Regions from separate parts of the Erwinia persicina genome, predicted to be linked through region 3. Evidence: predicted binding sites of a transcription regulator. Region 3 holds the regulator's gene; each other region holds the start of a gene.
What was found. Region 3 encodes Fur, which represses iron uptake genes when iron is present. Its sites were predicted from a motif close to ATAATAATGAGAACNACTATCAA; they were not measured.

Region 1: a site for Fur is predicted at 1,767-1,789, ahead of K6L24_RS11195 (TonB-dependent receptor domain-containing protein). Genes of this name have one in related genera too.
Region 2: a site for Fur is predicted at 1,802-1,824, ahead of K6L24_RS07925 (TonB-dependent siderophore receptor). Genes of this name have one in related genera too.
Region 4: a site for Fur is predicted at 1,827-1,849, ahead of fepD (Fe(3+)-siderophore ABC transporter permease). Genes of this name have one in related genera too.

Annotation. Positions count from the first base shown of each region.
Region 1 covers NZ_CP082141.1:2,471,885-2,475,026, reverse strand. Annotated here, with positions in the region: gene K6L24_RS11205 (LLM class flavin-dependent oxidoreductase) at 1-1,092, shown strand, start outside; gene K6L24_RS11200 (GNAT family N-acetyltransferase) at 1,167-1,646, shown strand; gene K6L24_RS11195 (TonB-dependent receptor domain-containing protein) at 1,900-3,142, shown strand, end outside.
Region 2 covers NZ_CP082141.1:1,771,894-1,775,035, reverse strand. Annotated here, with positions in the region: gene K6L24_RS07925 (TonB-dependent siderophore receptor) at 1-1,591, opposite strand, end outside; gene K6L24_RS07920 (TonB-dependent siderophore receptor) at 2,044-3,142, opposite strand, start outside.
Region 3 covers NZ_CP082141.1:3,322,566-3,325,707, forward strand. Annotated here, with positions in the region: gene ybfE (LexA regulated protein) at 1-26, shown strand, start outside; gene fldA (flavodoxin FldA) at 168-698, shown strand; gene fur (ferric iron uptake transcriptional regulator) at 1,093-1,536, shown strand; gene K6L24_RS15265 (beta-N-acetylhexosaminidase) at 1,594-3,142, opposite strand, start outside.
Region 4 covers NZ_CP082141.1:1,755,371-1,758,512, forward strand. Annotated here, with positions in the region: gene fepB (Fe2+-enterobactin ABC transporter substrate-binding protein) at 1-372, shown strand, start outside; gene entS (enterobactin transporter EntS) at 434-1,705, opposite strand; gene fepD (Fe(3+)-siderophore ABC transporter permease) at 1,876-2,901, shown strand; gene fepG (iron-enterobactin ABC transporter permease) at 2,964-3,142, shown strand, end outside.

The DNA of each region.
Region 1 (3,142 bases), 850 kb from region 3:
TCGCTGGCAGCGGTGACCCGACGTATTGGTCTGGCGGGCACCATCTCGACCTCTTACAGCGATCCGTTCACCGTCGCGCGCCAGCTGGCATCGCTCGATCTGTTAAGCAACGGGCGTGCGGGCTGGAATGTGGTGACCTCCCCGCTGGCCGGTTCGGCACGTAACTTTGGTAAAGATCACCCTGAGCACAGCCAGCGCTATGAGATCGCCCGTGAGTATATTGAAGTCGTACAGGGACTGTGGGACTCCTGGGAAGAGGGGGCGTTCATTCGCGATCGGCAGAGCGGCGAGTTCTTCGACGCCAGCAAACTGCATAAGCTGAATCACCAGGGCGCACATTTTTCAGTGGAAGGCCCGCTGAATATCCAGCGCTCTGCGCAGGGCCAGCCAGTGATCTTCCAGGCCGGCGCGTCGGCATCAGGTATCCGGCTGGCCGCCGCCTCGGCGGATGCGGTGTTTACCAATGCGCGCACGCTGGAAGAGGCCCGAACCTATGCCACTGAGCTTAACCGGCAGGTGCAGCAGCAGGGCCGCTCCCCGGTAGGGATTTTCCCCGGGATCAATCCGATCGTTGGCGCAACGGCGGCAGAAGCAGAAGAAAAATACCGCTATCTTCTGTCACTGCTGTCGCTGGAGCAGGCGCTGAACTATCTTGGCCGCTTCTTCGACCATCATGACTTCAGCCAGTACGATCCGGACGGCCCGTTCCCGGAACTGGGTACGCTGGGAGAAAACAGTTTCCGTTCCACCACCGATCAGATAAAGCGCCTGGCGGCAGAAGAGCAGCTGACGCTGCGCGAAGTGGCGTTCCGCACCACGCTGCCGAAGGGGGAGTTCTTTGGCACGCCGGAGCAGGTGGCAGAAACCTTTATTCGCTGGGTGGAACAGGGCGGCGCCAGCGGATTTATCCTCTGCGGTCCGGTGCTGAATGAAGCGCTGGAGGATGTGGTGCGCCATGTGCTGCCCCTCCTTGAAGCCCGTGGTTACTGGCACAAGGATGATACCCATGTCACCCTGCGCGATCGGCTGGCTATCCCGGCCCGGCCTAACCGTTACAGCCTGGCACGTGAACATTTACGCCAGGCGGGCTAGGGGATTTCCACTTCAGTCAGCGGGATGAAGCGGTTATGCTGACGGTTATCAACCGTCACCTAAAGGGAATCATCATGACTATCGTTATCCGCCGCGCAGAGCATCAGGACGCTAAACTGATCCTCGCGATGATCGCCGAGCTGGCCGAGTATGAAAAAGCGCTGCACGAAGTGGTGGCCAGCCAGCAGGATATTGAGCATTCACTCTTCGCGCCCGAATCGCACACTGAGGCGCTGATGTGTGAGGTGGATGGCGAACCCGCCGGGTATGCCGTGTTTTTTACCAGCTACTCAACCTGGCTGGGAAAAAACGGTATCTACCTGGAAGATCTCTACATCAGCCCACGCTTTCGCGGACAGAAAGCCGGAAAAATGCTGCTGCGGCACATTGCGCAGCTGGCGGTATCCCGCGGCTGTGGTCGTCTGGAATGGAGCGTGCTGGACTGGAATCAGCCGGCCATCGACTTCTATAAAAGCATCGGTGCTGCGCCCCAGGATGAGTGGGTACGCTACCGCATGGAAGGTCAGGTGCTGACGGACTTCGCGGAGTCCTGATCGCTTTTTCGTCCGACCACATCGCCAAAAGGCACCCCGGATGGGGTGCCTGTTTTATTTCAGCATCAGAGACAGCGGGTATTATGTTGCAATAAATTGACTTTTTTTGTCATATTATGATTGATAATGATTATCATTTGTATATGATGTCGCAAATTATAACGCTTTTTGCCCTGCCTGCAGGGCCTTGTTCGTTGATATTTCTGAAGCTGTTGTTGAGCGAATACCAATAAAAACATCGCAGGTATTTCGCATGATTAAGTTTTCATCCCCTCAGGGATTACTGCACACCTCACTCGTGGCAGGGACCCTGCTCAGCGTGACCCTCTCCGGCAGCGCAGCCGCCGATAGCGACCGTAACGCGGTGACCGCCAAAGCCCGGCAGCAGAATGCAGCCACAACGCCTGACGACGACGCGGTGATGACCGTGCTGTCGCCCGTGGTAAAAAATGTGGCCGGCAGTTCGGTGACCCTCAGTGCCGCAGAGATGCAGCAGCGCGGTGGCAATGATTTTGGCTCCATCATGCGCTACCAGCCGCTGATCGGTGCGGTAGGCAGCAGTGGTGGTTCTTCCACCGGGAAAAGTGGCTTCGATCGCGGTGGTTACACCGGCTATAACATTCGCGGGCTGGAAGGCAACCGCGTTGCCCTCGACGTCGACGGGATCCCTCAGCCTGAGGCCACCGGGCGCAGCTATGCCAGCCGTGCCGGGGTTAATACCTTCGGGATCGGGCGTGACTACATTGACCCGTATCTCTACGGTCGCGTTGAGATCGAATCCGGTGCCACGGCCACACAGCGCGCCAATACCGCGCTGGGCGGCACCGTCTCCTTCCTGCCCAAATCTGCTGATGATTATCTCACCCCGGATAAGCACACGGCCTTCGGCTTCCAGAGCGATTATGACTCCGCCAGCCGCAGCTGGCATAACGGCATTACCGCCGCTGCCGGAGATGACACGCTGCGTGGCCTGGTGGTGTACAGCCGCCGTGATGGCCAGCAGACGCGTAATAACAGCGATGAGTTTGACGCTTACCCGGCCAACTGGCACTCCGATGCGCTGTTAACCTCGGGCATCTGGCAGCCGAACGACGAGCATAAGCTCACCGGTACGGTCGACTTCTACAGCAAAGTGAATCACACCCATTACGACAGCTGGAACAATAGCGGCACGGCTATTGACGGCACTGCCAGCCAGCAGAGCAATACCCGGCGCTGGGGCATGAGTCTGAAAGATGAGTGGACGCCTGCCAGCGCGTGGATCGACAGCCTGAGCAATAAGATTTACTACCAGCATACGGAAGCGCACGACAACACGCTGATGCCGTTAGCGACCGGTGGCGCGATGCAGCGCGTTTACTCTGACTACAATGTCAACACCTGGGGCTATGAGGCACAGCTGACAAAAAACCTGGGCCGTCACGATCTGCTGGCCGGGATCAACGGACGCCTCTCGGAAACGGAACGTCCGTTCAGCCAGTCACCGGCACAGAGCG
Region 2 (3,142 bases), 1.6 Mb from region 3:
GCTCGGTCTGCTCACCGGTCGTCGGTTTGAACGGATCGCTTCCCGGCTCTCCGGTGCTGAGGTTCGGCTCAAACGAGGTGCTGTAACTGACGTAAGGCGACAGCCCGTTATCAAAGGCATACAGCAACCCGGCGCGACCGGTCAGCTTATTGTCGTTCTGCTTCTCATCGGTGGCGGACAGACGGTTAACCGTGCGGATCTGGGACCAGTCATTCCGGCCGGAGAGCACCAGGTTCCAGTGATTCCACTCCATCTGATCCTGCAGATAAACGCCCACCTGGTGTAGCTGCTTCAGCGTATTACTGCTGACGCTCATATCACCCTCGTCCACGTCCACCCGGGTCGGGTTCGCCCAGTCAAGCTGATACTGGCTGGAGGTGTGACGGGACAGAGTGCTGGCAACACGGCTCCAGCGATAATCCAGCCCGCCCAGCAGCGTATGCCCGACGTCACCGGTCGCAAACAGCCCTTTCAGGTGGTTATCCACCCCCACTTCGTTGGTCATCACCGTTTCGTGCTGGGGGCGACGCTCAATAGTGTGATCGTTCACCGGAGAACTGGTGGTGTAGACCATATATTTATAGTCTTCATCACGATGGGTGTAACGGAGGTTCTGGGTGAACGACACGGCCTCATTGAAACTGTGGTCAAATTCATAGCCCACGGACGCCTGCTCCCGCCGGTTGCCGTAGTAATTCGGGTCGTTGATATTGAAATCATACGGAATATAGCCGGTGCTGGCCGCTTTCAGCGTCCCGGCCATCGGCAGGAAGTTGCGCGAACCGGCTTTCGGATCGTTCTGGTAGCTGGCGAGCAGGGTGAAACTGGTGTCGGCATCCGGCAGCCAGGTGATGGCAGGGGCAATGGCTACGCGCTCCTGCTTATTGTTTTTGACGTCTTCATGCCGGGTGCTGGCGATGCCGTTCAGGCGATAGTACAGCGTGCTGTCGTCGTCCAGCTGACCGCCGAAGTCAAAGGCAGCTTCCCCCTGATGATGATTACCGCTACTGAGCTGCACTTCACGCACGGTTTCCGCGGTTGGCCGCTTGCTGGTCATCACCACCAGCCCGCCGGGGCTGACCTGTCCGTATAACACGCCTGCCGGGCCATGGACCATCTCCACGCGCTCTAACAGCCACGGGTCGATTTGCCCTGCGCCACCGCTGGAGCTGGAGAGGCCGTAGTGCAGGCCATCCAGCAGTTTCGGCGCATAGCGAAAGCCCCGGCTGATAATTTCGTCGTTACGATTGGAGTTACCGCGGTAATTAGTGACCACGCCGCTGGTGTAGCTCAGTGCATCAGACACCGAAGCGGCCGCCTGGTCATCCATCTGTTCGCGCGTCACGACAGAGATCGACTGCGGCGTTTTGCGCAGCGGCGTGGCCGTTTTGGTGCCTGCCGCACTCTCCTTTGCCACCAGCCCGCTGCTACGTCCGGTGACGCTTTCACGGGTTTCTGCCGTCACGGTCAGGGTATTTTCTGTGGCGGCCTGAGACACCGGTACGCCCACCAGCGCTGAAGCCACTAACAGGCGCAAACTGGCCTTGCCGGAGGTTACTGCCACACCAGGTCGTACCTGGGCTTTCATCATTTTAGTCATGAATTGTCATCTCGTCTGAAACAGCCTTGTCTGCGAAAAGCACCGGTAAAGCCCACCCATCCATTAATATTTCTGACTGGCGAGGGCTGAATCCCAGCGTGGCGCGAGTCATGCCTGCCCGCACTCACCCCGCGATCAGGGTAAAAAACCTGACAAAATACAGCGTTATCGCGGCATTAAGCGAAGTTGCGATGCATAGTAATGCAAATGTAAATCACTCTCAATAGCATTTGCATTAGCTTTGCTTACCTTCGCACCGCCCCCGTCCTCACCGGTAAATGCAACGACATGTAAAATAAAGAAAATTAACGTGTCAAAAGAGAGATGATCTTTGCGCGCGCCGGAATGCGAAAACTGCGGGGCAACAGACAGAGGACAGGTAAAAAAAAGCCACCCCGTTGGGATGGCTGAATGAGGAGGCTAAACGCTGGTCTGAGCGGGGATTACCAGCGGTAGTTAACGGAGGCGACAAACGTCCGCCCTGCCCCATAGAAGCAGGCATACTGACCGGCACAGGATGAAACGTAGTGCTTATCCGTCAGGTTTTGCGCATTAAACTGCAGCGTAGTACCTTTCAGCGCCGTAACGGCCTGGCCCAGATCATACTTCACCATCGCGTCATACAGCGTGTAATGCGGCACAGTGTACTCGCCAATGTCATCCCCAGGTGCTTTCCCGACATAGCGAACCCCGGTGCCGACAGTCAGGCCATTCAGTGCGCCGTTCAGGAAGCTGTAGCTGCCCCAGGCCGACGCTGCATGGCGTGGAATGGCGTTCGGGCTGTGGCCCACTTCATCCGGGTCAGTGGACCTTTTGGTCACCACGTCGGTGTAGGTATACGCCGCGATCAGCTTAATTTCCGGGGTGGGCTGGATATGCAGTTCGGTTTCCACCCCCTGAGAATTCACCTTACCAATCTGCTCATAGGCGTTAGTCAGACGGTTGTAAGAGGAGACGTTCTTCTGGTTAATATCAAACCAGGAAACGGTCATCATGGCATCGACGCCTTTCGGCTGGAATTTCACCCCGACTTCGGTCTGTTCCCCGGTCGTCGGCTTCAGTGGGTCAGCCCCCGGTGCGGCCTGTTCCAGCACCGGCTCAAACGAAGTGCTGTAGCTGACATAAGGGGAGATGCCGTTATCGAAGGCGTACAGCAGACCTGCACGACCGGTAAAGGCGCTGTCGTTATAGGTGATATCCGATCCGCCGGTGGTCAGATCCTGATTGCGCACCTGAGACCAGTCGTTACGACCGGACAGCAGCAGGTTCCAGTTATTCCATTCCAGCTGATCCTGCAGATACACGCCGTACTGATTCAGGGTCTTTTTGTTATTGGTCGCCAGCGCTAACAGACTTTCATCCACGTCCACGCGGCTCTGGGTCCTCCAGTCCATCGGGTAGCTGCTGCCGTAGTCCCGGTACATCTTGCTGTTGATATGCGAGTAACGATAATCAAAACCGGTCAGCACCGTATGCTGCACCTCGCCGGTGTCGAACACGGCTTTCAGCTGGTTATCGACATTGAACTCGTTGGTCATCTCC
Region 3 (3,142 bases):
CACAGCTGCAAAGCCATCAGCCCTGATTCTTTCGGGGGGTGAGCACTCAGCGACAAAACCAGCAGTATTACTCATTTATCCGCTTACGGCGGTCTGTTATCATTAACGATATCTGCTAAAAAATCAGCAGTCACCATATCATTAAGATTCAAGAGGTTATTAAGCTCATGGCACTCGTCGGCATTTTCTTTGGTAGCGATACAGGCAATACCGAAAACATTGCAAAAATGATCCAGAAGCAACTGGGGAAAGATGTTGCAGAAGTTCGTGATATTGCTAAAAGCAGCAAAGAAGACCTTGAAGCCTTTGATATTCTGCTGCTGGGCATCCCGACCTGGTACTACGGTGAAGCACAGTGTGACTGGGATGACTTCTTCCCGACGCTGGAAGAGATCGACTTCAACGGTAAACTCGTGGCCCTGTTCGGCTGTGGCGATCAGGAAGATTACTCGGAGTACTTCTGTGATGCGATGGGCACTATCCGTGACATCATTGAGCCGAACGGTGCCGTCATTGTTGGCCACTGGCCGAGTGAAGGCTATCACTTCGAAGCCTCTAAAGGCATGGCAGATGACACCCACTTCCTTGGCCTGGCCATTGATGAAGACCGTCAGCCGGAGCTCACCAACGAGCGTGTTGAGCAGTGGGTAAAACAAATTTCAGATGAACTTCAGCTGCAAGACATTATCGAAGCATAGCTATAACAGCTTGATGTGGGAGGTATCTCACATCAAGTGAGTGGTTTTTCCTATAGAAGTAATAGATACATATTTGTAACTTTCATCTGCAAAACTGTACAATAACCCCATCGGTTACCCGCTTTCTCAGCGCAAGCCCCATTATTGAGGACGTGAGTCGCCCTAAGGGCGATGAGATGAGGCAGATCGAGATGTTAAACCAACATAATCCGGGCGCGCGCTTCCCTGGATGTAACGACACTTATCCTTACATCCCTTGCGGTTTCAGGCATCCCTTTTGGTTTTCATTTCGAATTATCAGTTCTATACTGAAACGCACTCATTTTTAGCGCCGACCGATGTTCAGGGCTTTTCAGCCACTAAGTGACTCGCAAAGTAACAGGACAATATCCGCATGACTGACAATAACACCGCATTAAAGAAGGCCGGCCTGAAAGTCACGCTTCCCCGACTGAAAATTCTGGAAGTGCTTCAGGAACCAGAGGGCCATCACGTCAGTGCGGAAGACTTGTACAAACGCCTGATTGATATGGGCGAAGAAATTGGTCTGGCTACGGTTTACCGTGTCCTGAACCAGTTCGATGACGCGGGGATCGTTACCCGCCACAACTTTGAAGGCGGTAAATCCGTTTTCGAACTGACCCAACAGCACCACCACGATCACCTGATCTGCCTGGACTGCGGTAAAGTCATTGAGTTTAGAGACGAATATATTGAGGAGCGTCAGCGTGAAATCGCTACGCGTCATGGTATTAAACTGAGCAACCACAGCCTGTATCTTTATGGCCACTGTTCGCTGGGTGATTGCCGTGAAGACGAGACTCTGCACGATAAGTAATCTGATCGACTGAATGCAAAAACCGATGGCCCTGCCATCGGTTTTTTTATGCCTGTCTTACAATGATTCCTGTCGGCTGAAGCGCTGCCCATCCGGGCTTACCGCTCTAATCTGCACGTCTCCGGTTACCGTTGGTAGGTTTTGTCTGTCGTAATACTGCCAGCGCTTTCCGCCGTCGGTGCTGAACTGCATCTCTAAACCAGGGAAGGCCGTGTTAGCTTCAAGTTTGCCAGCCACAATGCGTGCGCCTGGCACCGGTAAACGATAGCTGATGCCATGCTTATCGAGTTTAGCCAGCTCTCGCTGACCAAGAATATTGGCGAATCGCTGCCAGTCATCGTGTAAAGCACGCTGGTCAATCCATTGCGTTTCACCGCCCCGATACTCTTTGCCAGCTTGATAATCCTGCTCCCAAGCCGCACGATGCCAGGAGCGCTCTGCTGCAGAGAACATACGCGGGTAGATCATAGACTCCATCTGGTCATCAGTGCGTACAGTCTCACTCCACAACTGTGCCGACATACCGGTTGCACCAGGCCATGGTTTGTCAGATTTCGCATTGAAGAACTGACCGTCACGATCAACAGAAGTTTCTGCATTTTGTGGCATATTATCCGGCGCAAAACTGAACATTTTACGTTCATCATTATAACGAGTGCCCCAGTAATAGCCCCTTTCGAGTGGATTCACCTCAGACGGGAAATCCATATAGAGATAGTCTGGGTTTGAAACAATCACCTGATAGCCTTTGTTCGCCCAGTCATTCACCGTGTCGAAGCCACCCCAGTAAAGCGTATCCCAAAAATTTACCGCAACTTCAGGCGTAGCGAACGCATGGGCATCCTGGGCATTTTTCAAACCATCCTGCCAGGCCTGCATTCGCTCAATACCGTGTTTTTTGACTAATTCACTGACCTTCAAAGCAAAATAGCTCGGAAGATGCCCCAGATCGCTGACCTTACCTGATGCAATCATGGCCTGACAAACCTGGGACTTCGCCCACGGCTGATCTTCCCTGCTGAGATCAAGCTGACCTTTACCCGCCTCAGGGTGTTTGATATCGGTATAGCCAACACCAAGACGAATATTTTTTGCTTCATCCCCCCCAAAGTGCCAGCTACGCAGTGGCTGCCCGGCTTCGCGGTGCATAAGCTGAATTTCACTGATGACCTTATTAGCAAAATGCAGTGAGGAAGTCAGGCATGGGTTCAGATAGCTGGTCCGGTCATAAAGTTGTACCGACGTAGTATTGGAGTTATCTCCTGGATCGACCAGACGGTACTCTGACGCTTCTTTTGCACGGCCAGCGTTCATCAGGTGCTGATAACGCGCTTCCATGGCGATCACGGCAGCGCGGGCATGGGCAGGCATATCGACTTCTGGCAATACCTGGATACCGCGTGCTTCAGCAAATTTCACAATCTCAATGTAGTCGTCACGGCTGAAGTAGCCACTTCCGTTATTATCGCTGAACGGCCCTGAGCCTAACTGCGGTAACAGACAACGCTGTTCTTTGAGGTCGTGACAGCGTCGGCTACCCACTTCAGTCAGCTCTGGCAGGCCAGGAATTTCAATACGCCAGCCTTCATCATCCGTGAGATGGAAG
Region 4 (3,142 bases), 1.6 Mb from region 3:
TACTACGAAGACGGCCGCGGCCTGAACCTGTGGACGGAGGCGTCTGCGCAGGGCAAGCTGCTGTCGGCGCTGGGCTTTACGCTGGCGATGCCACCCGCAGACGTACACGGTGGCACCAGCATGGGCAAGCGTAACGATATTATTCAGCTGTCAGGCGAAAATATGGCGGCAGGACTGACCGGGAAAAGTCTGCTGCTGTTTGCCGCAGATGATGCCACGGTAGGCAGGGTACGGGCGAATCCGTTCCTGGAGCATCTTACCGCAGTAAAAAATAACCAGGTGTATGCGATGGGGCCGGATACCTTCCGCCTCGATTACTTCAGTGCCAGCAATATGCTGGACAGTATTGAACGGCACTTTAAAGCCCGCTAAGCGGGCCGTTTGACAGAAGGCCCGCCTGTTTGCCCGGCCGGCCCCTGTCAGATGATGCCGGTTACGAATGGGTTACCGGCTCTGACGCCTCCGACGGGGCAGAGGGCTCTGACGTCAGCGTTGCCCGCCGCAGTGTCCCTACCAGGCCGGCCAGCACCAGCGCGACCCCGGCCGCTGCCGCACCGAACGACAGCACGCTCACCACCGGCGTAAACAGCTTACCTAATACGCCCAGGCCCAGCGCCCCCACGGAATCTCCCGTCACATCCTGAGCGGTACCCAGACTGTTGACGCGCCCCAGCAGGTGGTCAGGCGTATGGTGCTGAATCAGCATATATTGCAGCAGCGAAGCAATGGCATTGCAGTAGCCGTATACCACCAGGGCCAGCAGGGCAGGAATAAAGTGGCTGTAAAGCCCCAGTGAAGCAATCGCCAGGAACGCGCAGGTGGCGCTGACCAGCACCAGAATCCCCGGCCGTCCGTGACGCGGTACCCAGCCGCTGGTAAAGGCACCGATCATCGCCCCCAGCGGGACGGCGGAGTACATCAGCCCAATGGCGGAGGCATCCGCGTGATAGCTGATGGCCAGCGCCGGAAAGAGGATGCGCACCGCGCCAACAATGCTGACCAGCATGCCCAACAGCACCACGGAACCCACCACTTTCTGCCGGCAGACAAACTGAATGCCGCTGGCCAGCGCGCGCAGCGGGTGTTCCGGCTCCTGCGCGTCCGGTTTCATCGTCGGCAGGCGTACCAGGGGGATCAGCGTGGCCAGCGTGCCGACGGCAGCAACGGCAAACGCCCAGCCGACGCCACCGGCGACAATGATCACCCCGCCAATCGCCGGGGAGAGGATCGCCCCGAGGCGCACGGTCACCATACTCAGCGCCCCTGCCGCACCGAGGTTTTCCCGGCCAACCAGCAGCGGGATCACCGCCATCAGTGCCGTCATCCCCAGCGCACCAAAGAAGCCATCCCACGCCGCCAGCACATACAGCGCCCACAGCGACGGTGCGGGAAGAAACGCATTGAGGCTCAGGGCGGCAAAGCCAATACCGCAGGTACCGCGGGCAAACAGGATCAGCTTACGCCGGTCAAGGCGGTCCGCAAGGATACCGCCGAGCATTAAGCCAATAAACATACCGACCCCATCCAGCATCACCGCGACCCCCACCTGCAGGGTGGAGCCGGTCATTGCCTGGATCTGGATCGGCACGCCGACGGCCAGCATGCCCAGCGAGAAGACGGACAGCATGCGGGCACAAAAGATGGCGCGGAAAGGGGCGTTATTTTTCAGCAGACTGAAATCAAGCAGGATGGAGGGCTTAGCCATGAGTGTCCATGTGTGTTGATGGGCCGGTGCCTGGCGACCGGAACGCTGTCCGGTGCGGCGCGTAAGGATGCCGATGTTTTTCTGGCGGTGCGCATGGTAACATATTTGGTTAGTAACGTTAATGATAATAATACTCATATTCATTTGCATGTATGGAGGATCTGTCAGGGATGTCATTGCAGCACGCTTCCCCTCGTACCACTCCACTGCCGGCAGGCATTTCACGCGCCGGGGGTGTCATTATCTGCCTGGGCCTGCTGGCGGCCGTCAGCCTGGCAAGCCTGATGCTGGGGGCCAAATCCATTGCACCAGCGGTGGTGTGGCAGAGCCTGTCCGGTCAGCTGACCAGTGCTGACAGCATCATCATTCTCAATGCCCGCCTGCCGCGCACGCTGGCCGGGATCCTGGTCGGCCTGGCGCTGGGCGGTGCCGGGGCGGTGATCCAGGCGCTGACGCGCAATCCGCTGGCCGACCCCGGCATACTGGGTGTTAATGCCGGAGCCAGCTTTGCCATGGCCGTGGGCATCACCCTGTTTGGCGTCAGCGGTATGGCCGGCTGGCTGGGGTTTGCCTGGGGCGGCGCGCTGATTGCCAGTGTTGCCGTCTGGGCTATTGGTACCCTCAGCGGGGGACGGGTGAATCCGGTCCGCCTGACGCTGGCAGGGGTAGCGCTGAGTGCGGTACTGGGCGGACTGACCTCCTCACTGTCGCTGCTGAATCCGCAAACCTTTGATCAGCTGCGCTTCTGGCAGGCGGGAACCCTGGATATCCGCACAATGGATAATCTGCTTATTGTTGCTCCGGCGATTGTAGCGGGAGCGGTGCTGGCGCTGGCAGTATCGCGTTCGCTGAACAGCCTGAGCATGGGCGAGGACATTGCCGCCGCGCTGGGCACAAGGGTGGTGCTGATCCGCCTGCTGGCGCTGCTGGCGGTGATGCTGCTCTGCGGATCGTCTACCGCGCTGGTGGGGCCGATTGGTTTTGTCGGCCTGATGGTGCCTCATGTGGCGCGCTGGTGGGTGGGGGCCGACCAGCGCTGGATACTGATCTATTCATTTTTAATGGCCCCGGTGCTGCTGCTCACCGCCGATATTGCCGGGCGGTTTATGGCGCAGGGCGAATTACGGGTGTCGATTGTCACCGCCCTGATTGGGGCACCTGTCCTGATCTGGCTGGTCCGTCAGCGCAGGCATTAGGCTTTGTTACCTGCCATTTTGCAGCCTGGTTGAGTTGAACCCGGGCTTTAAGGGAGATCTGCATGCACAGCAGAACGTTAATAATAGGGCGCCCGGACGGCTGGCTGAATCTGCGCCTGTCATCCCGGGTGATGTGGGTTAACCTGACGCTGCTGCTGCTGGCCGTCGCGCTGGCGCTGTTTGCCCTGTGCTACGGCACGCTCAGTATTCGCCCCGGGCAGGTGTGGCAGGCGCTGCAGGG